DNA from 3 places in the Bradyrhizobium sp. CCBAU 65884 genome. Region 1 is predicted to be linked to each of the others. Evidence: predicted binding sites of a transcription regulator. Region 1 holds the regulator's gene; each other region holds the start of a gene.
What was found. The regulator LexA, encoded in region 1, represses DNA repair genes until DNA is damaged. The targets are predictions, from matches to a motif close to TGTTCNNNNTGTGTTCNG.
Positions count from the first base shown of each region.

Region 2: the regulator LexA is predicted to act here: its motif matches at 4,911-4,928, upstream of XI03_RS32650 (YifB family Mg chelatase-like AAA ATPase).
Region 3: the regulator LexA is predicted to act here: its motif matches at 3,284-3,301, upstream of uvrA (excinuclease ABC subunit UvrA).

Region 1 covers NZ_LBJU01000114.1:102,131-110,036, reverse strand. The annotation lists gene XI03_RS16905 (ComEC/Rec2 family competence protein) at 1-620, shown strand, start outside; gene XI03_RS16900 (GAF domain-containing protein) at 630-1,571, opposite strand; gene XI03_RS16895 (hypothetical protein) at 1,788-2,222, opposite strand; gene lexA (transcriptional repressor LexA) at 2,797-3,498, opposite strand; gene XI03_RS16885 (molybdopterin molybdotransferase MoeA) at 3,675-4,886, opposite strand; gene XI03_RS16880 (hypothetical protein) at 5,115-5,321, opposite strand; gene XI03_RS16875 (HAD-IA family hydrolase) at 5,491-6,114, opposite strand; gene XI03_RS16870 (alpha-hydroxy acid oxidase) at 6,129-7,262, opposite strand; gene XI03_RS16865 (S41 family peptidase) at 7,617-7,906, shown strand, end outside.
Region 2 covers NZ_LBJU01000130.1:174,494-182,399, forward strand. The annotation lists gene cpaB (Flp pilus assembly protein CpaB) at 1-33, shown strand, start outside; gene XI03_RS32625 (type II and III secretion system protein family protein) at 47-1,564, shown strand; gene XI03_RS32630 (CpaD family pilus assembly protein) at 1,619-2,353, shown strand; gene XI03_RS32635 (AAA family ATPase) at 2,350-3,639, shown strand; gene XI03_RS32640 (tetratricopeptide repeat protein) at 3,661-4,434, opposite strand; gene XI03_RS32645 (PilZ domain-containing protein) at 4,514-4,759, opposite strand; gene XI03_RS32650 (YifB family Mg chelatase-like AAA ATPase) at 4,988-6,526, shown strand; gene XI03_RS32655 (hypothetical protein) at 6,623-7,096, shown strand; gene XI03_RS32660 (PAS domain-containing hybrid sensor histidine kinase/response regulator) at 7,223-7,906, shown strand, end outside.
Region 3 covers NZ_LBJU01000088.1:32,477-40,382, forward strand. The annotation lists gene XI03_RS06140 (single-stranded DNA-binding protein) at 1-28, opposite strand, end outside; gene XI03_RS06145 (outer membrane protein) at 477-1,226, shown strand; gene XI03_RS06150 (outer membrane protein) at 1,462-2,136, shown strand; gene XI03_RS06155 (outer membrane protein) at 2,360-3,112, shown strand; gene uvrA (excinuclease ABC subunit UvrA) at 3,397-6,372, shown strand; gene XI03_RS06165 (RNA 2'-phosphotransferase) at 6,399-6,950, opposite strand; gene XI03_RS06170 (HAD family hydrolase) at 7,015-7,653, shown strand; gene XI03_RS06175 (YVTN family beta-propeller repeat protein) at 7,735-7,906, opposite strand, start outside.

The DNA.
Region 1 (7,906 bases):
TCGTGATGGGCCTGCTGCGTACGCCGTTGCGCTGGGGCGGTGCCGTCGTGCTGCTGGTTTCCATCGGCTGGGGGCTGTCGGTGCGCCAGCCCGATATCCTGATTGCCGGGGACGGCGCGAGCGTCGCGGTGCGGGGCGGCGACGGGCGTTTGCATCTGATCAGGGCAGGCAAGGACAATTTCGTGCTGAGGGAGTGGTTGGCTGCCGACGCCGATCCGCGCGATGCCGGCAGTAGCGCGCTGGCGAGCGGCATATCGTGCGACGAGTCGGGCTGCGTAACGCCGCTCGCAGACGGACGGCTGGTCGCGCTGGCCTCGCGCATCGACGCGTTGGCGGACGATTGCAACCGGGCTGCACTGGTGGTGACGTCGAGGCCCGCGCCGCGCGATTGTGCGGCGATGGTGGTGGATCGGCAGCGGCTCGCTCGCCAGGGCGCGCTGGCATTGACCCAGCGTGGCGACGGCTTTTCGGTTCAGGCGGTGAGGGCAAGAGGCACGAACCGCCCGTGGTTACCGGCCGGTGCGGGCGAAGGTGACTTCGACGGCAGCCTTGCGCAGAAGGCGGCTCCCCGCAGCCGCGACGCAACGCCATCGGAGACCGACTTGCAGGCCGACGATTGACGCCATCGATTACAGATACCAGGCCAGCACGGCTTCGAGCTTTGCCTTGCCGATGACCGGCAGGGCCACCATTCGGCTCAGCCCGGCTGCGCAGGCCTCAGAGCCCGCGATCGAGCCGTCATGAGTGAGATCGTCGTTGAGCGCGGGCATGCCGGCGGCCCAGGCGCCGCCGATGCTGCCTTCGCCCCTGGCAATGGAATTGGCGGCATAGCGGGCGGCAAGGTCGGTCTGCGCGCTGCAATCGCCGGCGCGAAAGACCAGCGCCGAACGGGCCTCGTTCGGGACCCAGATCTCGAAGCGTCGCGCAATCGGCGTTGCCTGCGCGGAGAGGAAAGTCAGGACCCAGGTTTGGTCGGTGCCGGTTCGGTAGGGCACGCCGACACCCAGATTGATCCCGACCTTGGCTGCGTCCTCCCAGCGCAGGAAGCTCTTGGCGTCGTGCAGGTCCTTGATGATCAGCGGCAGGCCCGCCTTCCAGGTGCGTCCGGGAAGTCCGAAGCCGCGAGGAAATTTAGTGTGGCGCGAGTTGAATTCGAACATGTCCGCCGCGCCGTAATAGCCGTCGACGAGGCCCATCTCGTGGGAGAGATCAGGATCGTTGTGCCAGAGTTCGATCGCGCCGACATGCGCCTCGTCGTCGCCGCAGAACAGCACCATCACGGCTTGCAGAAATTCGCCTGCAAACACCGGCACCGCCACGCCGCAGGTGAGGCCGGCGGCGACGGCCTGATCGGTCCGCTTGAAATAGGAGTTGGCGAATTTCGTGAGGATGACGGGATGGCCGCAGGCCCAGGCCTTGCCCGGAAGCCCCTCGTCATATCCGAAGTGCAGCTCTTCGCTGACGGCCTTGAACGCGGACAGCCCTTCATCGTAAAGGCCGCCGCCGAATTCCAGCCGCATGCGCGTCCGGTCAGGCACCCAGAGTTCAACAACGCGAATAAAGGTTTTCATCGAGCGTGTCCGCCGCCTCAAACCACGACAGCATCGGTCATTTGGCTGCGGAGCGGAGGTTCAAAATTCAGGCAGGACGGCCCAAACTTCGTGCGGCGACGAGGTGCGGCGGCGCTCGCCGATCGAATTTCGTGAAACACAAACCCACCGGGCTCGCCGGCATCGGCCGGCGACGGCATTTCAATCCTGGCCCCGGACCCGCCGGGCCGGAGGGCGTCAGCCGATCGGCAGTCGCGTGACCGTCGGGCGACTGTCGGCGATGATCTGCGGCTTGTGCTCGCGCTCGCCGATCGGTTGAGTCACCGGCAGTTGCAGCACGGTTGCGCGCTGGCCCTCGACGAGCTGCGTCACCAGCACGGATTTGCCGTCCGGGAATTCGATCGCATCATGATGGCGATCGGGAATATGCGGATCGATCTTGCCGAACTTGCCGACGCGGGAGTTGACGGTGCGCGTCCAGATCCAGCGGTTGTCGTAACGGACGTTATCGGCGAAGGCGAGCTCCGTTCCCGGCAGCAGGCAGACCGCGACGGAGAGATCGGCTTCGGAGGCGAAGCCGCGCGTCGAGGTGCCGCGGAATGTTGTCGTGACGATCGTCTCGCCGACTTCTGCGGGGCGCGTCGCGACGGCATGCAGGCTGTAGTCACACATCGGGTGCTCCTCTATGCAGAGATAGCGACCCGCACCCCTTTCGGAGGCGCAGGCCCCTACCAGAGTGGAAGCACGTGACGGTCTGCTTGGTTGTAGGCAAATCTGCGGCTGGGATCCGCGAGCCCCGATCACATTATCTTTTCCATCTTTTCCGAATTCGATAGGAACAAAGTCGGCTTCCGTGCATTTGGCAGGCGCGCGTCAACGACCGGCGAAACCAGCCAGCCCGAGTATCGTCAGCTCGGCTGCGTGCGCGCTGCATTGCGGTCGTTGCGGATTTTCTGGATCACGGCCGTGTCCTAGCCGACATGATGATGCGACATGATGCGACCAGCGTTGCTGCGGCTGCGCTCAAACGATCTGGCGCAGTTGGGCTGTCCCCCTCGAACTCGCAAGGCCCGCGAAGCGATGTTGCTTCGCGCGGCCTGCCGAGGATGTCGCGAAAGGGGGAGGGGCCGGACAATCTGTGCAGAACCAGAAAGACTATCCAGCCGGAGCGGACCATCAATCCGCTCCAATCTCTGATCGGCGATGCCGACCGAAGGCGCGCGCGAGGCGCTGAAGACTTCCGGTATCAGTACTTGCGGTAAAGCCCGATCAGCTTGCCCTGAATCTTCACGCGGTTCGGCGGCAGGATGCGCACCTCGTAAGCGGCATTGGCGGGCTCCAGCGCGATCGAGGCGCCGCGGCGGCGGAAGCGCTTGAGCGTGGCTTCTTCGTCGTCGATCAGCGCCACCACGATGTCGCCGGTATCGGCGCTCTCGTTGCGCTGGATCAGCGCCATGTCGCCGTCGAGGATGCCGGCCTCGACCATGGAATCGCCGCGCACTTCGAGCGCGTAATGCTCGCCGGAGCCGAGCATGTCCGGAGGCACGCTGATGGTGTGGCTGCGGGTCTGCAACGCCTCGATCGGGGTGCCGGCCGCGATGCGACCCATCACGGGCACCGCAACGGGCCGCTCGCCCTCGTCCGCGGACGGGCTGGAGCTCGCGCGTAGCTTGCCGAGATTGCCCTCGATGACGCTTGGCGTGAAGCCGCGTCGGTTGCCGGCGGCAGCCTGGAGCTCCGGCAGTTTGATCACTTCGATGGCCCGGGCGCGGTTGGGCAGGCGGCGGATGAAGCCGCGCTCCTCGAGTGCGGTGATCAGGCGGTGGATGCCTGACTTCGAGCGCAGGTCGAGCGCATCCTTCATCTCGTCGAAGGACGGCGGCACGCCGCTTTCCTTCAAGCGTTCGCTGATGAACCGCAGAAGCTCGTATTGTTTGCGCGTTAACATCTCGACCAAAGTCCCCCGGTTGATGTCGTTCGATTCCGAGACGATGAGTTCAGCGATAAGCCGCTACATCCTCGAAACAAATCATGAACGGACACTATATGTTCGATACATGTTCCGCAACTGCTTAATTTACCGTGAACAGAGCGAAACTCGCGGAATGCGTGTGGCCGCGCAGTTCAGACGGGGAGCCGCAGCACTTCGCAGGGGCTGCCGGCCTCGGCCTTTGGCGCAAGCGGTGCGCGCACGAGAAGTACCTGTGCTGCAGCAAGATTCGCAAGCAGAGAGGAGTCTTGATGGCTGACGGGAAGGGCGACGAGCGTGCCGTCGTCGCGCAGCTCCAGGCGCGCGCGCAGATAATCCTGGCGCTGGTCATTGGCGCCGAGATCGCGGCCCAGCACGGCGCGCTCGCGATGGTGATGAATCACCGAACGGCCTGCCAGCGCGCGAATCAGCGGCACCATGAACAGGAAGGCGCACACGTAGGACGACACGGGATTGCCGGGCAGGCCAATGACGCCCATCGTCCCTAAGCGTCCGTGCATCATCGGCTTGCCGGGCCGCATCGCGATCTTCCAGAACGCCAACGCGATGCCTTCGTCCTTCAGCGCCTGCTGGACCAGATCGTGGTCGCCGACCGATGCGCCCCCGGTCGTGACCAGGACGTCGGCGCCGCTTTCGCGCGCGCGGCGGATGCCGGCGGTGGTGGCCTCCAGCGTATCGGCGGCAACACCGAGGTCGATGGTCTCGGCGCCCTCGCTGCGGGCGAGCGCGTGCAGGGCATAGCCGTTGGAATAGACGATCTGGCCGTGCCCGGGCGTCGCGCCCGGCATCACCAGTTCATCGCCGGTGGCGAGGATCGCGACCTTCGGACGACGGCAGACGGCGAGTTGCGGGTGATTCATTCCAGCGGCGAGGGCGAGATCGCGCTCTGTCAGACGGGTTCCCTTGCGCAGGAGGACGTCACCCTCGCGGAAATCAACGCCGGCGGGGCGGATGTGCCGACCCACGATCGCGGCTTCCTTGATCGTTACGTGCTTGCCCTCGGCGATCGTGTCCTCCTGGATCACGACTGCGTCGGCGCCGTCGGGAACGACGCCGCCGGTGAAGATCCGCACGGCTTCGCCGGCGCCGACCCTTTCCGTGAACGGACGGCCCGCTGCGACCTCACCGATCATCGTCAGCCTGGAATCGATCGTTGCCGCATCGGCCGCGCGCACGGCGTAGCCGTCCATCGCCGACATCGCCTGGGGCGGTTGGGTGCGCCGCGCAGCGACGTCCTGCGCGAGCACGCGATGGTAGGCTTCGTCGAGTGAAACCATCTCTGCAGGCAGCGGCTCTGCACCCGCCAGCACCGCAGCAAGGGCGTCGGAAACCGGCATCAAGGCCACGGCGAAACTCCTGCTCGGCACGTTCGGACGAAATGTTCCGACAGTCTTCTAGCCGAGCGCGGGGGCAGAGGCAAAAATGCGGAGCGGGCACGATTTATCTTGCCGCTTTCCGGCCCTGGATCGAAGGCAGGCTCAGGCTTGGCGTGGCATGATCCAGAGAATGAGGCCGATCGGCAGGAGGGTGGCCATGGCGAGGACGAGAATGATGAGTGCCACGGCCGGCATCGCTCAACTCCCGCTCGGCCGGTCCGGCCCGTCGTCCAGCGCGACGTCGGGAGCCTTCGGCCCTTGATCCTTGTCGGGTAGCGGATCGGCCTGGGATTTCAGGTCGGCGGCCTTGCTGATCAGCTTGGCGGAAAGGTCAGAATCCGAGGTGGTTCTTGCGAATTCAAGCAGGAGAGAGGCTTGCTTGGTGAGATAGGTTTTGCCCAGCACGTCCATAAGTCCGGTGTAGAAGTCCCAACGGACTCAAGAGTCCGGAAGGGGCCATTCCGTTCCCGGAACTCCGTACAAAAATGCACAAAGCGCTCTGGTTCCTCATTTTGGGCAAAATTGGCTCCGGGAGGGCTGCCCGACGTTGGCGCCTCCCGATGAGCGGAGATCGTCAGATGCCCAATGCCTTCAAGGCGTTCTCGACGTCGCGCGGCGACGTCACATGCACCGCCGTCAGCCCGCGCGACCGCGCGCCTTCGATGTTCTCGGCGAGGTCGTCGAAGAACACGATACGTGCTGCGGGCACGCCGATCGCGGCGACGACATGGTCGAAGGCTTCCGCGTCGGGTTTGCGCAGGCCGATGCTGGACGACAGATACAGCGCGCGGAAATGGCCGAGCAGTTCGCCATATTCCTTCGAGAAATAGTCAACATGCGGCCGGTTGGTGTTGGAGAAGGCATAGAGCGGCATCTGTTTCGCCGCGCGCGGCAGCAGCTCGGCGATATCAGGCATCTCGCCGGCGAAGATCGCGTTCCAGCCTTCCAGGAACTGGGCGTCCGAAATGCCGATGCCGAGCGAAGCACGCAGCGAAGCGAAATAGTCCTCGTCGCTGATCTTGCCGACCTCGTGCAGCCGGTAAGCCTCGTCACGCACATAGCGCGCGACGATGGCCTCGGGCTGGCAGCCGGCATGTCCCGCCCAGCAGGCGATCGCCTTGGAGAAGTCGATGTCGAGCACCACGCGCCCGAGATCGAACAGCAGCGCATCCGCGCTGCCGGGAGAGAGCGATGTCATTGCGTCCTTTTCACTCAGTATCGATACGGATCGTGGTCGAACAGCGGGAATGCGCTGAACACGCTCGGTGCGTTGGTGGCGGTCGCCGGATGCAGGCAGGATTTGTCGACCTCGGCAAATGACGTGGCGCCCAAAAGGCCGAGGCAGCGCAGCACCTCGTCCTCCAGCAGCTCCAGCATCCGCGCGACGCCGGCCTCGCCAGCCGCCGCCAGCGCCCAGCATTGCAGCCGGCCGATCCCGACCATGTCCGCGCCCGCCGCGATCGCCTTGACGATGTCGGTGCCGCGACAGATGCCGCCATCGACCATGATCTTGGCGCGGCCCTTCACGGCCTCGACGATCTCGGGCAGCACATGCATGGCGCCGCGGCCATGGTCGAGCTGGCGGCCGCCATGGTTGGAGACGTAGATCCATTCGACGCCGTGATCGACCGCGATCTGGGCGTCCTCGGCGGTGGCGATGCCCTTCAGGATCAGCGGAATCCTGAACTTGTCCTTGATCATCTTCACGGTCCGCCACTCCAGGCCCTTCTGGAAATCGCCGCCGGTGGCACGCAGGCGGCTCTCGCGAACGTAGCGCTTGGCGATGTCACGCTCACGACGGCTGTAATGGGCGGTGTCGACGGTCAGGCAGAAGCCGGCATAGGCGTTCTTCTCGGCCCGGCTGACGACATCCGCGACAAAGGCATCGTCGCCGCGGACATAGAGCTGATAGAGCCGCAGCGCATCCGGCGCGGCTTCGGCGGTCTGCTCCAGGCCTGGCTCGGACACCGAGCTCAGCATGTGCGCCGCGCCGAAGGTGCCGGCAGCCCGCGCGACGCTCGCCGCGCCATCCGGGTCGAAGATCTCGAGCGCGCCGACGGGGGCGAGCACCACCGGCAGGCGCATTTTGCGGCCGAACTGCTGAATCGAGCCGTCGACCTTTCGGACGTCGCGCAGCACCCGCGGCCGGAAGGCGATCTCGTCCAGCGCCATGCGGTTGCGGCGCATCGTTGTTTCGGTCTCGGCGGCTCCGACGATGTAGTCCCAGGCGTTCTGGTTGAGGTTGGCCCGCGCTTTCCGAATGAATTCGTGCAGGTTTTGGAACGGCTCGTTGCTGGCGCCGAGCTCGACGTTCCGTTCCGGCCGGATCCGGGGTGCTTCGTTCATTGTTATCCTCCCGAGAATTTGAAGCCTTGTGTCATCGCCTAACCCGTCCAGCGTTCCAAAACCATCCTAAAATGGCATGGCTGCGCGGCGTGGACGGGCGCACCGATTCCCCCTTTAGGTCCCTTTGGGGGCGGGCCAGTCCTGCAACGTTGCCAAAAGTTTAGGCCCGAACGAAGCGATTTTTGCGGTGTACCGGTCGGCGGTGCATCCCGGCCTTGAAGAAACCAGAATGGTATTGTGAGAAGTGGACTGGATCGCCAATTGCATGGCGCCTCCCAAGTGTGCTTCCCAGGTCTCGAGAGACGAGCCCAAGCAAGCTCAAGCGAACCGCCAAGCAAAAAGGCAAGCCCATCCATGCGGAAAACCCTGCTGTTCCCTCTGGGCGCGCTCACCGGAGCGTGTCTCACCCTTCTGGTCGCCAGCCCGCACGGTGGTGTATGGGCGGCACGGGCGGCAGCGAGCGCGGACGATGCCTATTCCCAGCTCAACCTGTTCGGTACGGTCTTCGAGCGCGTCAAGGCGAGCTATGTCGAGAAGCCCGACAACGCCAAGATGATCGAAGGCGCGATCACGGGCATGGTGACCTCGCTCGATCCGCATTCGCGCTACATGAACGCGAAGGCCTGGACCGAGATGCAGGAGAC
Region 2 (7,906 bases), on a different contig from region 1:
GTGCAGGCACGGCAATTGACGTCACAGAAGTGATGATGGGGATAGCATGAACTACGGGGATGATCGGATGGGCCTGCGCCTTCGGGGGAAGCGCACGCGCTCGTTCTGGACGGGGACGATGCTGATGCTGGGGCTGCTCGCAGCCCCCGACCTCGTCAGCGCGACGGATGCGCCGGTCGGCGACCAGGCGCCGATGCAGGCACCGGATCTCGGCGTGTCGTCGGTCGGGACCATCGCGTCGGCGAAGACGCGTTTTCTCTCGCTTGGCGTCGGCAAATCCGTCGTCATCGACCTGCCGCGCGAGGTCAAGGACGTGCTGGTGGCCGATCCCAAGATCGCCAATGCAGTGATCCGCTCGGCCCAGCGCGCCTATATCATCGGCGGCCAGGTCGGCCAGACCAACGTCGTGTTCTTCACTGCCGACGGCCAGCAGGTCGCCTCCTATGACATCGCAGTGAAGCGCGACCTCAACGGCATGCGCGCGGCCCTGCGCCAGTCGCTGCCGGGCGTCCAGATCGAAGGCGTCGGCGACAGCGTGATGCTGACCGGATCGGTGTCGAGCCCGGTCGAGGCCCAGCAGGCCGGCGAGGTCGCCGCAAAACTGGTCGGCGGCTCGGACAAGGTCGTCAACAGCATCGTCGTGCGCGGCCGCGACCAGGTGATGCTCAAGGTCGTCGTCGGCGAAGTGCGCCGCGACATCGTCAAGCAGCTCGGCGTCGATCTCAGCGCCAGCCTGAACGCCGGCACCGCGGTGGTGAATTTCAACAATTCCAACCCGTTCTCGGTCTCGGGCGGACCGATCGTCGGCAGCAACGGGCTCGGCGTCGCCGGCCTCGCCAAGGGCGTCGCCACCGTCAGCGCCACCATGCGCGCGATGGAAAGCGCCGGCGTCATGCGCACGCTCGCCGAACCGAGCCTGACCGCGATCTCGGGCGAATCCGCCACCTTCATCGCCGGCGGCGAATTCCCGATCCCGGCAGGCTATTCCTGCGATCCGGTCACCCACGTCTGTACCACCCAGGTCACCTACAAGAAGTTCGGCATCTCCCTGAACTTCACTCCCGTCGTGCTCAGCGAAGGTCGCATCAGCCTGCGCGTGATGACCGAGGTCTCGGAGCTGTCGAATACGAACTCGATCACGTTGACGCAGGCGGTGTCCTCGACCTCGAGCAACTCGATCACCATCCCCTCGATCCAGACTCGCCGCGCCGAGACGACGCTGGAAATTCCCTCGGGCGGCTCGATGGCGATGGCCGGCCTGATCCAGCAGCAGACCAAGCAGGCGATCAACGGCCTGCCCGGCGTCGACCAGGTGCCGATCATCGGCGCGCTGTTCCGCAGCCAGGACTTCGTCAACAACGAGACCGAGCTGATGGTGATCGTGACGCCCTATGTGGTGCGCGCGGTCGCCCAGAAGGAATTGGCGCGGCCCGACGACGGCTTCGCGCCGGCCTCGGACGCGCAGACCGCACTGCTCGGCCGCATGAACCGCCTCTATGGCATCGCGCGTCGCGTCGATCCGATTGCCGGCGCGCCCGGCGATTTCGGCTTCATCATCGACTGAGACGAACGGACGGCTGGGGAACGGGGCGGGAATCGGGCAAGAGGGGACGAAGCGATGACGAAGACGACAGCCGATCGACGTCGCAATCTAGGCGTTGCGCTGGCACTGACGGGGCTCTCCGTCATGCTGGGCGCCTGCAACACCACCGGTGAGATCGTCACCCAGACGGTACCGACCGACTATCGCCAGCGCCACCCGATCGCGGTGCAGGAAGGCAAGAAGTCGATCGTGATCTTCGTCGGCAAGGCGAGGGGCGGCCTGTCGGCCGCGCAGCATTCGGACGTCGCGGGCATCGCCCGGGACTGGGTGCGCGAAGGCACCGGCTCCGTCGTCGTCGACGTTCCCGTCGACGCTGCGAATTCGCGCGCGGCGGCTGCGACCTATCGGGAAATCCGTTCCGTGCTCGCATCCGGCGGCGTGCCGTCGCGTGCCATCGTCCAGCATCCCTATCGCCCTGAAGATCCCGGGCTGCTGCCCACCATCCGCCTGAGCTATTCGAAGATCGCCGCGGTCGCCGGCCCCTGCGGGCTGTGGCCGGAAGACCTCGGCCCCAACATCCTCGATCCCGGCTACAACGAGAACCGGCCCTACTTCAATCTGGGCTGCGCCAGCCAGCGCAATCTCGCCGCGATGATCGACAATCCGGCCGACCTCGAGCAGCCGCGATCCGAGACGCCGGCCTATACCGCGCGGCGCGACATCGCCTTTGATCGCTACCGCAAGGGCACTGCGATCTCGACTCCCAATTCCGAGGCCGACAGGGCCAAGCTCAGCGACACAGGCAAATGACGGGCATCCACGACGAAGAAGCGGACGATCCGCAGCACCCCGAGGAACACATTGCGCCGGTTCCCCGCATTTCGGTGCAGGCCTTTTGCGAGACCGAGAAGACGCTGGCCGCGGTAACCGCGGCCGGGCAGGACCGCCGGCTCGCCAAGGCGCACCTCACCGCCAAGGACGGTGGCCTTGCCGCGGCGATCGAAGTCTATGAATCGATGCCGACGCCGAACGTGATCGTGATCGAATCCGACGGCACGCGCGACATCCTCGAGGGACTGGACGACCTCGCCGGCGTCTGCGACCCCGGCACACGCGTGGTCGTGATCGGCAATCCCAACGACACCGCGCCCTATCGCGAGCTGGTGCGCCGCGGCGTCAACGATTATGTGGTGGGACCGGTCGAAACCCTCGACGTGGTCCGCTCCATCTGCAGCCTGTTCTCGGCCTCCGAGGCCATCATCACCGGCCGCGTCATCGCGGTGGTGGGCGCCAAGGGCGGCGTCGGCGCCTCCACCGTCGCGCACAATTTGGCCTGGACCATCGCCCGTGACCTCGCGCTCGATTCCGTCGTGATCGACCTCGACCTCGCCTTCGGCACCGCGGGCCTCGACTACAACCAGGACCCGGTGCAGGGTATCGCCAACGCGGTGCTGTCGCAGGACCGGCCGGACACGGCGTTGATGGAGCGCCTGCTCTCCAAATGCACCGAGCGCCTCAGCCTGCTCGCGGCGCCTGCCACCCTCGACCGCGTCTATGATTTCGGCGCCGAAGCTTTCGACGCCGTGTTCGACACGCTGCGCATGACCACGCCCTGCATCGTGCTCGACGTTCCCCACCAATGGTCCGGCTGGACGCGGCGCGCGCTGGTGAACGCCGACGACATCGTCATCGTGGCCGAGCCCGATCTCGCCAATTTGCGCAACACCAAGAACATGCTGAGCGTGCTGAAGGCGGCGCGGCCAAACGACCGGCCGCCGCTGTATTGCATCAACCAGGTCGGCATGCACAAGCGCGCGGAGATCGAGGTCAAGGCGTTCGCCAAGACCATGGAAAGCCAGCCGATCGCGGTGATCCCGTTCGATTCAAAGCTGTTCTCCACCGCCGCCAATAACGGCCAGATGATCGCGGAGGTCTCCAAGAACCACCGCACCACCGAGCTGTTCCAGAACATGGCGAACCGCCTCGCCGGCCGCGGCGAGGTGAAGAAGCCGAAGCGCTCGCTGCTCGGACCGCTGCTGAAGAAGTTGAAGGGCAAGTCAAGCCGCAACTCGGCGCCGCATCGCAAGGCGTCGTAAGCGTACACCAAAAGGGGCGGACTACTTATCCGCCCGCTGCTGCTTCTTCGCCAGCAGCTGCCGCAGCGCCGCGACCTTGGCCGCGGCCTGGTCCGGCGGCAAATCTGCCTTCACGAGGATTTCGGCCTCGGCCTCGCGGCCCTGCAATCCCAGCACGAGCGCGAGATTGGCGCGGACCCGCGCATCGTTCTGATTGCGCTGATAAGCGCGGCCGAGCACCTGTTCGGCCTTCGGCAGATTGTTTTGCAGCATATAGGACAGGCCGAGATTGGACAGCACGGTCGGCTCGTCCGGCACGATCTTCAACGCCGCGGCATAATATTGCTGCGCCTCCTCGTTGCGGCCGAGCTGATCGAGCGCCGCACCTTGCGCCGACAGGATGCGCCAGTCCGGATCCTCCGGCGCATGCGCGCGGCTGAGGACGTCGAAGGCCTGCTGGAAATTGCCGCTGTCGGCGAGCGCGCGGCCATAGCCGGCGAGCAGCGCCTTGTTGCTGGGATGGGCGAGCACCGCCTGCTCCATGACCGCAACCGCCTGCGCGCGCTGGCCGGTCTCGCGCAGCGCCTTGCCGTAGGCGAGCGCAACGTTGGGATCACTGGGCTTGGCGCGATAGCGCTCGCGCAAGGCGTCCATCTCTGGCTTGGCGTCGGCTTTGACCGCCGTTTCCGATCTGACACCGAGCGCACCGGTCACATCCTCGATGCCGGCGGTCTGGCAGCCACCGAGGACAAGCACCAGGAGTGCGGGAAGCAGCAATCTCGCCGGGGGAGAGGCGAGGGACGAACGCTTGGACATACTCTGATCACTCGGCAACTGATCAGAGATGCTTACCGATTAACGCTAAAGTCCCGTTAAGGACGCGGCCTGGGAGATCTTAGTCGGTGAACTCGGCACCGAATTCGCAGCCGATGCGCCAGCGCAGGCGGCATTGGCGGGAATAATCAGGTGCGAAAATGATGGTGAATTGCGGCGGCACTTCCAGGAATTCCGCCACCACCTTCACGCCGCCATCCGAAATATCGGTGATCGTGCAGTCCCGCGGCAGCGAGCCCGCGCCAAAATGGATCTTGGCGAGCCGGCTGCACACCCGACGTTCGCTTCTCCGGCGATTTGCAAGCATTTGAATTGTTCACCCGTTAGACCACGGCCCATCCCGCAGCCTCAGGAATAGCGGACATTCGTTGGAATGTGCTGAGGACAGAAGCCGGCATTCGAGGCTTAGTGTCGGCGTGGCGTTTACGATTGGTTAGGGCTTGCTCGCCCTCCGGGATCGTTCCCGTATTGTTCTTGCGGAGAAGGTCCGTCTCTGCTACCCCTAATTGTGCGAGAGGGGCAGGCTGGTTTGAGCATGGTTCAGCGGGTTTCCACCGTCGCCTTTGAGGGGATCGAGGCCCGCGCGGTCGACGTGCAGGTGCAGGTCGCGCCGGGCCTGCCGGCGTTCGCGATCGTCGGCCTGCCGGACAAGGCGGTGTCGGAGGCGCGCGAGCGGGTGCGCTCGGCGCTAATCGCCTCAGGGTTGGCGCTGCCGGCGCGGCGAATCATCGTCAACCTGGCGCCGGCCGACCTCCCGAAGGAAGGCAGCCATTACGACCTGCCGATCGCACTCGGCTTGATGGCGGCGATCGGCGCGATCCCGCCGGATGCGCTGACCGGCTTCACCGTGCTCGGCGAGCTCGGCCTCGACGGCTCGATCGCGCCCGTGGCCGGCGTTCTTCCCGCCGCGTTCGGCGCCAATATGCGCGAGGAAGGGCTGATCTGCCCGGCCTCGTGCGGCTCCGAAGCGGCATGGGCGAGCCCGGACATCCAGATCATCGCGGCAAGCTCGCTGATCCAGATCGCCAATCACTTCAAGGGCACCCAGGTGCTGTCGCGGCCGTCACCGAAGGTGCATGAGCCCGCCGCCTCCACGCTCGACCTGCGCGACATCAAGGGCCAGGAAAGCGCCAAGCGCGCGCTGGAGATCGCCGCCGCCGGCGGGCATCACTTGCTCATGATCGGGGCGCCCGGGGCCGGCAAATCGATGCTGGCGGCGCGCCTGCCCTCGATCCTGCCGCCGCTGTCACCGAGCGAACTGCTCGAGGTCTCGATGATCGCCTCCGTTGCCGGCGAAATCGAGGGCGGCGCGCTGACGGCCAAGCGGCCGTTCCGCTCGCCGCATCATTCCGCGAGCATGGCCGCGCTCACCGGCGGCGGCATGCGCGCAAAGCCCGGCGAGATCTCGCTGGCACATCAGGGCGTGCTGTTCCTCGACGAATTGCCGGAGTTCGATCCGCGCGTGCTGGATTCGCTCCGGCAGCCGCTGGAGAACGGCGAGGTCGCGGTGTCGCGCGCCAATCATCGCGTCACTTACCCTGCCCGCTTCATGCTGGTCGCGGCGATGAATCCGTGCCGCTGCGGCAACGCGTTCGAGCCGGGCTATGCCTGCAAGCGCGGCCGCGTCGACCGGTGCACCGGCGACTACCAGGCGCGCATCTCCGGCCCGCTGATGGACCGTATCGACCTGCGCATCGAAGTTCCTGCCGTGACCGCAGCCGACTTGATCCTGCCGCCCCCGGCGGAAGGCTCCGCCGAAGTCGCCGCCCGCGTGGCGGCGGCGCGCGACATCCAGCTCGCGCGTTATGCCGATGCCGGCCTGCCCCGTGTCCGCACCAATGCCGAGGCTCCTGCCTCTGTGCTGGAGGAGATCGCAAAGCCGGACGCGCAGGGCCAGAAGCTGCTGCGCGACGCTGCCGAGACCATGCGGCTGTCGGCGCGCGGCTATCACCGCGTGCTGCGGGTGGCGCGCACGCTGGCGGACCTCGATCGAGCCGACAAGATCGGCCGGCTGCATCTCGCCGAAGCGCTGTCCTACCGCGCACTCGCGGAGGATGTGCGCCAGATGGCTTGATCATTCCGCGCATCAACCCGGCGGTAACGAGTTTCCTTTACGCTCTGCAAACCATAAAGCCCAATGAGTTCCCCGGGCCTCGGCGAGTAGAGTGTCATGTTGCGTTTCAAGATCCTGGCCTCGGTTGTTCCCTTGTTGGCGGCTGCGGTGTTCGCCCGCGCGGAGATCGGATCGGTCTCGCATCCCTGCATCGCCCTCGGCGAAACCTCGGTCGAGCTCACCTCCCTGTTCTGGACCGCCGGCGTCCATGTCGCCTTCACCGAGGATCCCGCCCGGGCCACGGTGCGGGTTCAGATCACCGACGATGCCGATACAGCGGACTTCGCCGTGGTCGACGACGGTCTCGGTTCCGAGCCGGATTCCTGTCAGGCCAATCCCTCGACGCGCCTCGTCTCGATTGCCGCTCAGCCCGTCGATGGCGGCCAGGTGATCTATCTCTCCACCGAAGGGCCGGCGGATTACCGCATCTATGTGCGCTCGAAGTCGTTCTCGCAGCGCGAGGCCGCGGCGCTGATCGTCGGCGCCCATGGCGGCCATCGCCCGCTCCCGCTCCAAGCCGCCTCGCTCTGAGCCGTTAACACCTGGTCAACCCTGTTTGGAGGCAGCGCCAAAGCCTCAAGCTGTTCGCAAGGTCGGCGCGACATCGTCGCAGACGGCGGGTGGCGGGATTTCGAAGAAGAGTCGGGGTCGGTGGCGATGGGTCGGACGTTCCGGATCAAGGTGCGCATGCGCCGCTTCAGGCGACAGCATCCCCGCATCGCTTTCGCGATCCGCTCTTTCATGATCTTCTCGGCGACCTTCGGCGGCGCCTATGGCTTCGTGTCCGGCAGCCGGTCCGAGAACTCCGGCTACGATCCCCACACCTTTGCGATCGGCGCGAGCTTCCTGTTCGCGCTCGCCTGCCTCGGCCTTGCGACGCTGAGCATGCGCCTGCGTTTCGTGGGCAAGCGGCTGCGTACGCTCGCCGCCCACAACGAGGCGCTGATCGATCGCAATTGGGAGCTGAAGGAGGCGGAAGAACGCGCCCGCAGCCTGTTCGAGCAGCAGGGCGACCTCATCGTGCTGCGCGCTACCGATGGCCGCATCACCTTTGCCAACGAAGCCTATTGCGCGCTCGCAGGACAGGCGCGCAGCGCGCTGGTCGGCACGCGCTTCGATTTCGACGTGCTGGAGCAGGGTGACAGCGCCCGCGAGAGCAGCGGCACACGCATCCACGACCAGAAGATCGCAACCCCGCTCGGCGCGCGCTGGATCGCCTGGCGCGAGGGCTATGTCCGCCTCGATGCCGGACAGCCCGCCGAATTGCAGAGCGTGGGGCGCGACGTCACCGACCGCACCGAGACCGAACGCGCTCTGTCCGACGCGCGCGACCAGGCCGAC
Region 3 (7,906 bases), on a different contig from region 1:
GAATGACCTTGTTGACGCTTCCCGCCATCGCCGCTCTCCACTCCGAATGCCACTGAATTTCCTAAGGCCGAGCGCACTGCCCGCGTTCCTCTGCGCCCTGTTAGGGCGACCCTATACGCTTGCAGGGGCTGCTCAGCCCGTCACCCCCAAGGTTATCCCCACATATAGCACCGACCGGCGGTCTGTTCCAGATTTGTTCCTGCAGAAATCGCCACCAAATGTGGAGACGGGATGGCGTCTAAATGGCGCTGTGATGGCAATTGGGATGGAACCAAATCGGGTTCCCGTGAACGGCAAAAATCACTTAACATTCATTAAGTTAGAGGTAGGTCGATTACACCCAACTGTTGCACTCCGGGCACGGACTCTGCCGCAGAATCGAGCTATCGTCGTGCTTGGAATTGATGCAATGGGCCTCGCGCCTGATAGTCCGCCTTGGGGAACTCAGAGAGGCGGACACGACTGGGGAGATTACAGTGAAGAAGATTTTGATTGGCTTTGCCGGCGCGGTTGCGCTGACCCTCTCGGCTCCGGCCGGTGCTGCCGACCTTGCAGCCCGTCCCTATACAAAGGCGCCGATCGCGCCCCCCGCTCCGATCTATACCTGGACCGGTTTCTACATTGGTGTGCAGGGCGGTGGTGCCTGGGGCCGCAGCGACGAAACCTTCTTTGGCGGTCCGAATACGGCGATCTTTGCTGGAAGTCAGAACTACGACACCACCGGCGGCTTTGTCGGTGGCGTAGTCGGCTACAACTGGCAGGCGGCCAATTGGGTGTTCGGCATCGAGGGCGACTATCATTGGGCTGACATCAACGGACGTTCTGCCGAGATCAATGCCGGCCTCGGCGACACCTATTTCACGAGAATCCGCGGCTTCGGCGACATCAAGGGCCGTCTCGGCTACTCGACCGGCCCCGCTCTCTTGTTCGTCAGCGGCGGCGCTGCGGTCGGCGACATTCAGCATCGCTACGATGGCATCCCCGGAAACGTCTTCATCCAGAACAACACCCGCTGGGGTTGGACCGTCGGCGCCGGCGCGGAATACATGTTCGCTCCGAACTGGTCGGCCAAGGTCGAATACAACTACATCGATTTCGGCAAGAGCACGATTCAGTACAGCCCCGTCGTGACCAACCGCTCCGAGTGGACCGATACCGTTCACACGGTCAAGGCAGGTGTGAACTATCACTTCAACTGGGGTGCGCCGGTCGCCGCGCGCTACTGATATCCATCTGATATCATTGACGTCTAAGGCCGGCCTCGCGCCGGCCTTTTTCGTTTGGCGCAACATGAACGGGAGGCAATAAGTCAGTAACCATCACCTTTTCGACCGCTGTGGCTTTTCGGAGACACAACTTGCGGCTTTGGTGGTGTAAGTACGGCGTCAGTTGGGCCGTTGAGTCCGCTGCCCTTCCGATCAGGAAGGCAACAACAGAAACTGGGACTGGGATTAGTTGAAAATGAAGAAGGTTTTGTTGGCTTCGGCCTGTTTGTTCGCTCTCGCTGCGCCCGCCTCGGCGGCCGACCTCGCAGCCCGCCCCTACACCAAGGCTCCGATCGCTCCGGCGGCGGCCGTCTACAACTGGACCGGCTTCTACCTCGGTATCGTCGGTGGCGGCGCCTGGGAGAACGCTTCCGGCGACCCGAAGATGAAGGGTGGCTTCGTCGGCGGCACCGCCGGCTACAACTGGCAGGCCGGCAACGTCGTGTTCGGCATCGAGGCCGATGGTTCCTGGGCTGACGTCAGCGCCTCGGCGACCGCTCTCGGCATCACCGTGTCGTCCAAGACCGACGCGCTCGGCACCGTCCGCGGCCGCATCGGCTGGGCCGTCAACAACGTGCTGTTCTACGGCACCGGTGGTTACGCCTGGATCGACAACAAGGTCAGCGTCAGCGCGCTCGGCGTGACCGTCTCCGACAGCAAGTTCCACTCGGGCTGGACCGTCGGCGCCGGCGTCGAGGCGTTCTTCGCTCCGCAGTGGTCGGTCAAGGGCGAGTACCTCTATCGCAGCCTCGGCGGCGAGACCTACTTCTCCGGTCTCGGCGCTCCGGTCACCACCGGCACGCTCAACTTCCACACCGTGCAGGTCGGCGTGAACTACCACTTCGGCGCCCCGGTGGTTGCCAAGTACTAAGCTACACTTCAACGCCTCGCGTTACGAAAGGCCGGCCTCGCGCCGGCCTTTCTGTTTTTGCGCGCCACAACCGGCTCGCTCGCGTTTTCGGAGAGATGTGGCGCCCGGGTGACACAACCTTTGGCTTTAATGGTGTAAAGCAGTGACATTAGTCGGGTCATAGGTCCGCTGGCTCTTCCGCTTTCCGGAAGGTCAGAAAGAGAAACGGAACTGGGGAATGGATATGAAGAAGCTTTTGCTGGCTTCGGCCGGTTTGTTCGCACTCAGCGCGTTGGCACCGGCCTCGGCGGCCGATTTGGCGGCCCGCCCCTACACCAAGGCTCCGGTCGCGCCGATCGCGATGTACAATTGGAGCGGTTTCTACATCGGTATCAACGGCGGCGGCGCCTCGAGCCGCAATTGCTGGGATCTCAACGCTGTCCTCGGCGCGGCAATACCCGTCGTCTCCGAAGGCTGTCACAGCGCTACGGGCGGAGTCGTCGGTGGTCAGGTTGGCTATCGTTGGCAGTCGGCCAACTGGGTCTTCGGCCTCGAAGCTCAAGGCGACTGGGCTAATCTGAAGGGGTCGAATGCGAGCGGACCCCTCGCATTCGCGCCGATCGTCAATCAGACCCGAATCGATGCGATCGGCCTTTTCACCGGTCAGGTCGGTTATGCCTGGAACAACGTGCTCTGGTACGTGAAGGGCGGCGCCGCGGTTACCCATGCCAAATACGATGGCCTTCTGGGCGGCGTGGTCTTCGACAGCGCGAGCGAGACGCGCTGGGGCGGCGCAGTCGGCACCGGCCTCGAATTCGGGTTCGCCCCGAATTGGTCTGTTGCCGTCGAGTACAACCATCTGTTCATGGGCGGCCGCAACGTCGGGTTCACGGTCCTCGGCGTCAACGACCGTACTGACCGGATCAAGCAGGACGTCGACATGGGCACCGTCCGCCTCAACTACACTTTCGGCGGCCCCGTGGTCGCCCGGTATTGATCTGAAGTCCTGATCGCTACCGACTCCCATCGTCACGAAAGGCCGGCCTTGCGCCGGCCTTTTTGTTTTCGCGGCACTTGCCGCGCAGTTCCGCACAGCAACTGCTGCCAGATGCCGCCAGCGCGCCAACATTCCGTTGACGATTCGCAAGTCCCACTGGAAATCCGTCTCCGTTCTTCCTACGTTCGCTGACAACCCCATCGGCGCCGATCCCGGTTCCGGGCGAGCGCGCCTTTTTTATTGGCGCGGTCGCGCACCCATGGGATTCCTTGAGGGCAACTCGGATGGATGAAGTGATCAAGGCGAAGCGCCAACAGCAGAACGCGGGCTCCAGCCTGCGCGCAATTACGATCCGTGGCGCGCGCGAGCACAACCTCAAGAACATCGACGTCGAGATTCCCCGCGACAAGCTGGTGGTGTTCACCGGCCTCTCCGGCTCCGGCAAATCCTCGCTCGCTTTCGACACCATCTACGCCGAGGGCCAGCGCCGCTACGTCGAATCGCTGTCGGCCTATGCGCGCCAGTTCCTCGAGATGATGCAGAAGCCTGACGTCGACCAGATCGACGGCCTGTCGCCGGCGATCTCGATCGAGCAGAAGACGACGTCGAAGAACCCGCGCTCCACCGTCGGCACCGTCACCGAGATCTACGACTACATGCGGCTCTTGTGGGCGCGCGTCGGCGTGCCCTATTCGCCGGCCACGGGCCTGCCGATCGAAAGCCAGACCGTCTCGCAGATGGTCGACCGCGTGCTGGCGCTGCCCGAGAGCACCCGCCTGTATCTGCTCGCCCCCGTCGTGCGCGGTCGCAAGGGCGAGTACCGCAAGGAGCTCGCCGAATGGCTCAAGAAGGGCTTTCAGCGCGTCAAGATCGACGGCACCTTCCATGAGCTCGCCGAAGCGCCTGTTCTCGACAAGAAATTCCCGCACGACATCGACGTCGTGGTCGATCGTATCGTGGTGCGCGCCGACATCGGCCAGCGCCTCGCCGAGAGCTTTGAGACCGCGCTGAAGCTCGCCGAAGGCCTCGCCGTCGTCGAATTCGCCGACGCGCCGGCGGCGGCTCCCGCCGAGGAAAAGAAGAAGACCGCCAAGATCCACGACAAGAGCGGACCCGAGCGCATCCTGTTCTCGGAAAAGTTCGCCTGCCCGGTCTCCGGCTTCACCATTCCCGAGGTCGAGCCGCGCCTGTTCTCGTTCAACAACCCCTACGGCGCGTGTCCGGCCTGCGGCGGCCTCGGCGTCGAGCAGCATGTCGACGAAGACCTCGTCATCCCCGACAAGGAGCTCGCGATCGGCAAGGGCGCGATTGCGCCCTGGGCCAAATCGTCGTCGCCCTATTACGTGCAGACGCTGACTGCGCTCGGCAAGCACTACAAGTTCACGCTGACCACCAAGTGGAAGGACCTGGCCAAGAAGACGCAGAACGCCATCCTCCACGGCTCCGGCGAGGACGAGATCAAGTTCTCCTACGAGGACGGGGTGCGCTCCTACGACACCAAGAAGCCGTTCGAGGGCGTCATCACCAACATCAACCGCCGCTATCGGGAAACCGAGAGCGAGTGGGCGCGCGAGGAGCTGGCGAAGTATTTCCACGACGTGCCCTGCGAGGGCTGCAAGGGCTTTCGGCTCAAGCCCGAGGCGCTCTGCGTCAAGATCGGCGGCAAGCATATCGGCGAGATTTCCGAGCTGTCGGTGAAGGGCGCCGGCGCATGGTTCGAGACCGTGCCCGAGGCGCTCAACGCGCAGCAGAACGAGATCGCCGGCCGCATCCTGAAGGAGATCCGCGAGCGTCTCACCTTCCTGCTCGACGTCGGCCTCAACTACCTCACGCTATCCCGCTCCTCCGGCACGCTGTCCGGCGGCGAGAGCCAGCGCATCCGCCTGGCCTCGCAGATCGGCTCGGGCCTGACGGGCGTGCTCTACGTGCTGGACGAGCCCTCGATCGGCCTGCACCAGCGCGACAACGCGCGCCTGCTCGACACCCTCAAGCGGCTGCGCGACCTCGGCAACACCGTGATCGTGGTCGAGCATGACGAGGACGCCATCCTGCTCGCCGACCACGTGCTCGACATCGGCCCCGGCGCCGGCATGCATGGCGGCAACATCATTGCCGAAGGCACGCCCGCCGAGATCATGCGCAACCCGAAATCGCTCACCGGCAAGTACCTGACCGGCGAGCTCGAGGTCGAGGTGCCGGAGCGGCGGCCGCCGAACCATCGCCGCACCATCAAGGTGGTCAACGCGCGCGGCAACAATCTCAAGAACGTCACCGCCGAAATTCCGCTCGGCCTGTTCACCGCCGTCACCGGCGTGTCCGGCGGCGGCAAGTCGACGCTGCTGATCGACACGCTCTACAAGTCCATCGCCCGCAAGCTGAACAATGCCAGCGAGGGCGCGGCCCCGCACGACCGCATCGAGGGCCTCGAGCACATCGACAAGATCATCGACATCGACCAGTCGCCGATCGGCCGCACCCCGCGCTCCAACCCCGCGACCTACACCGGCGCCTTCACGCCGATCCGCGAATGGTTCGCCGGCCTGCCCGAATCCAAGGCGCGCGGCTACGAGCCCGGCCGCTTCTCCTTCAACGTCAAGGGCGGCCGCTGCGAGGCCTGCCAGGGCGACGGCGTCATCAAGATCGAGATGCACTTCCTGCCCGACGTCTACGTCACCTGCGACGTCTGCAAGGGCAAGCGCTACAACCGCGAAACGCTGGAGGTGTTATTCAAGGGGAAGAGCATCGCCGACGTCCTCGACATGACCGTCGAGGAAGCCGCTGAGTTCTTCAAGGCGGTGCCGCGCGTGCGCGAGACTTTTCAGACCCTGCATCGCGTCGGGCTCGATTACATCCACGTGGGCCAGCAGGCTACCACGCTATCGGGCGGTGAAGCCCAGCGCGTCAAGCTCGCCAAGGAGCTGTCGAAGCGCGCCACCGGCCGCACGCTCTACATCCTGGACGAGCCCACCACCGGCCTGCACTTCCACGACGTCAAGAAGCTGCTGGAGGTGCTGCACGAGCTGGTCGCGCAGGGCAATACGGTCGTCGTCATCGAGCACAACCTCGAAGTCATCAAGACCGCCGACTGGGTCATCGACCTCGGCCCCGAAGGCGGCGACGGCGGCGGCGAGATCGTCGCCTGGGGCCCGCCGGAGGACATCGCCAAGGCGCCGCGGAGCTACACCGGCAAATTCCTGGAGCCGGTGCTGAAGAAGGCACGGAAGCCGAAGCGAAGGAGCACGAGCGAGGCGGCGGAGTAGCAGCCTGTCCGCGGCTTCCCATTATGTCATTTGCTCGTCGCCGGGGCCAAGAACTCCGGCGGCACTGTATCGGTCAGCCAGACCCCATTGTCGGCGCGATAGAACTTGAAACCGCGCGCATACATGCCGCCGGCATCGACCTTGAAGATGTGGGGCTTGCCATGGCGCTGCCCCACTTGCCGCGCGGTCTCCTCATCGGAGGACAGGTGCACTTGTTGGCGCGCCTGCGGTTTCAAGCCCTCCGCGAGGATCGCTTCGACAAATCGCGTCGCCGTCCCGTGGTAGAGGACTGAGGGCGGTTCTTGGGGTGGCAAGCCGAGCTCCACCGATACAGAGTGCCCTTGGGCGGCCCGGATCTTCAGTCCGTCGGCTGATAGCGAAAATCGCTTCTTGTCGCTGCTTGCGACGACGCCGAGCAGGTCAGCTCGGTCAAACATCGTCCCTGTTGCATTGGCTTTCTCAAGCAATTCGTCAATATTGACCCAGCCCTCGGCACTGAGCGTCAAGCCGATCTCATCGGGCTTGTGTCTCAGCACGAAGCTCAAGAACTTGCTAAGTTGAATCTGATCGACCGGCATCTTTGTCTTCCTGCTTCCGTCTTGTACATCCGGCCACTTAGCTCGACCAGACTCCCCTTCCCCCATGCCCTACGCCCTCGCCATCTTCGATCTCGACGGCACGCTGGCCGACAGCTTCCCGTGGTTCCTGCGCACCGTCAACGACATCGCCGACCGCTTCGGCTTTCGCCGCGTGCGGGATGAGGACGTCGAGGAGCTGCGGCATGCCTCGACGCGCGAGATCCTCAGCCGCCTTGAGGTACCCTTGTGGAAGCTACCGGCGATCGCGCGGCATGCGCGGCGGCTGAAGGGAGAGGCAGCTAGCGAGATCCCGCTGTTTGCGGGCGTCGAGGCGATGCTGCGGACGCTGGCGGACGACGGCGTGGAGCTCGCGCTGGTGACGTCGGACAGCGAGGCCAATGCGCGCGAAAAGCTTGGCGAGGCCGCCGCGCTGTTTTCGCATTTCGACTGCTCGGCATCGCTGTTCGGCAAGCCCGCGAAATTCCACCGCGTCATCCGCCGCGCCGGCGTGGCGCCAAACCAGATCGTCGCTATCGGCGACGAGGTCCGTGACATCGAGGCAGCGCGCAGCGTCGGGATTGCCTGCGGCGCAGTGTGCTGGGGCTATGCGGCCCCGGCGGCGCTGCGCGCGCACGGGCCGGATCACGTGTTCGAGCGGATGGACGAGATTGCGGACGTGTTGTGTAATCGTAGGGCGGATTAGCGCAGCGTAATCCGCCGACCGATCGTCGATGCAAGATGGCGGATTACGCTTCGCTAATCCGCCCTACACACCCTACACACCCTACTCCGTCCTGCGCAGGAACGCCCCGAACGCGCGCGGGCCGTCGCCGGTCCTGATCTCGCCGATCACCTTCAGATCAGTCGCGTCGATGATGCTTAGCGTGTTGCTCTCCCAGCAGGCGACGATGACGCGCTTGCCGTCGGCGGTCGCAGCGATGCCTTCGGGATAGTCG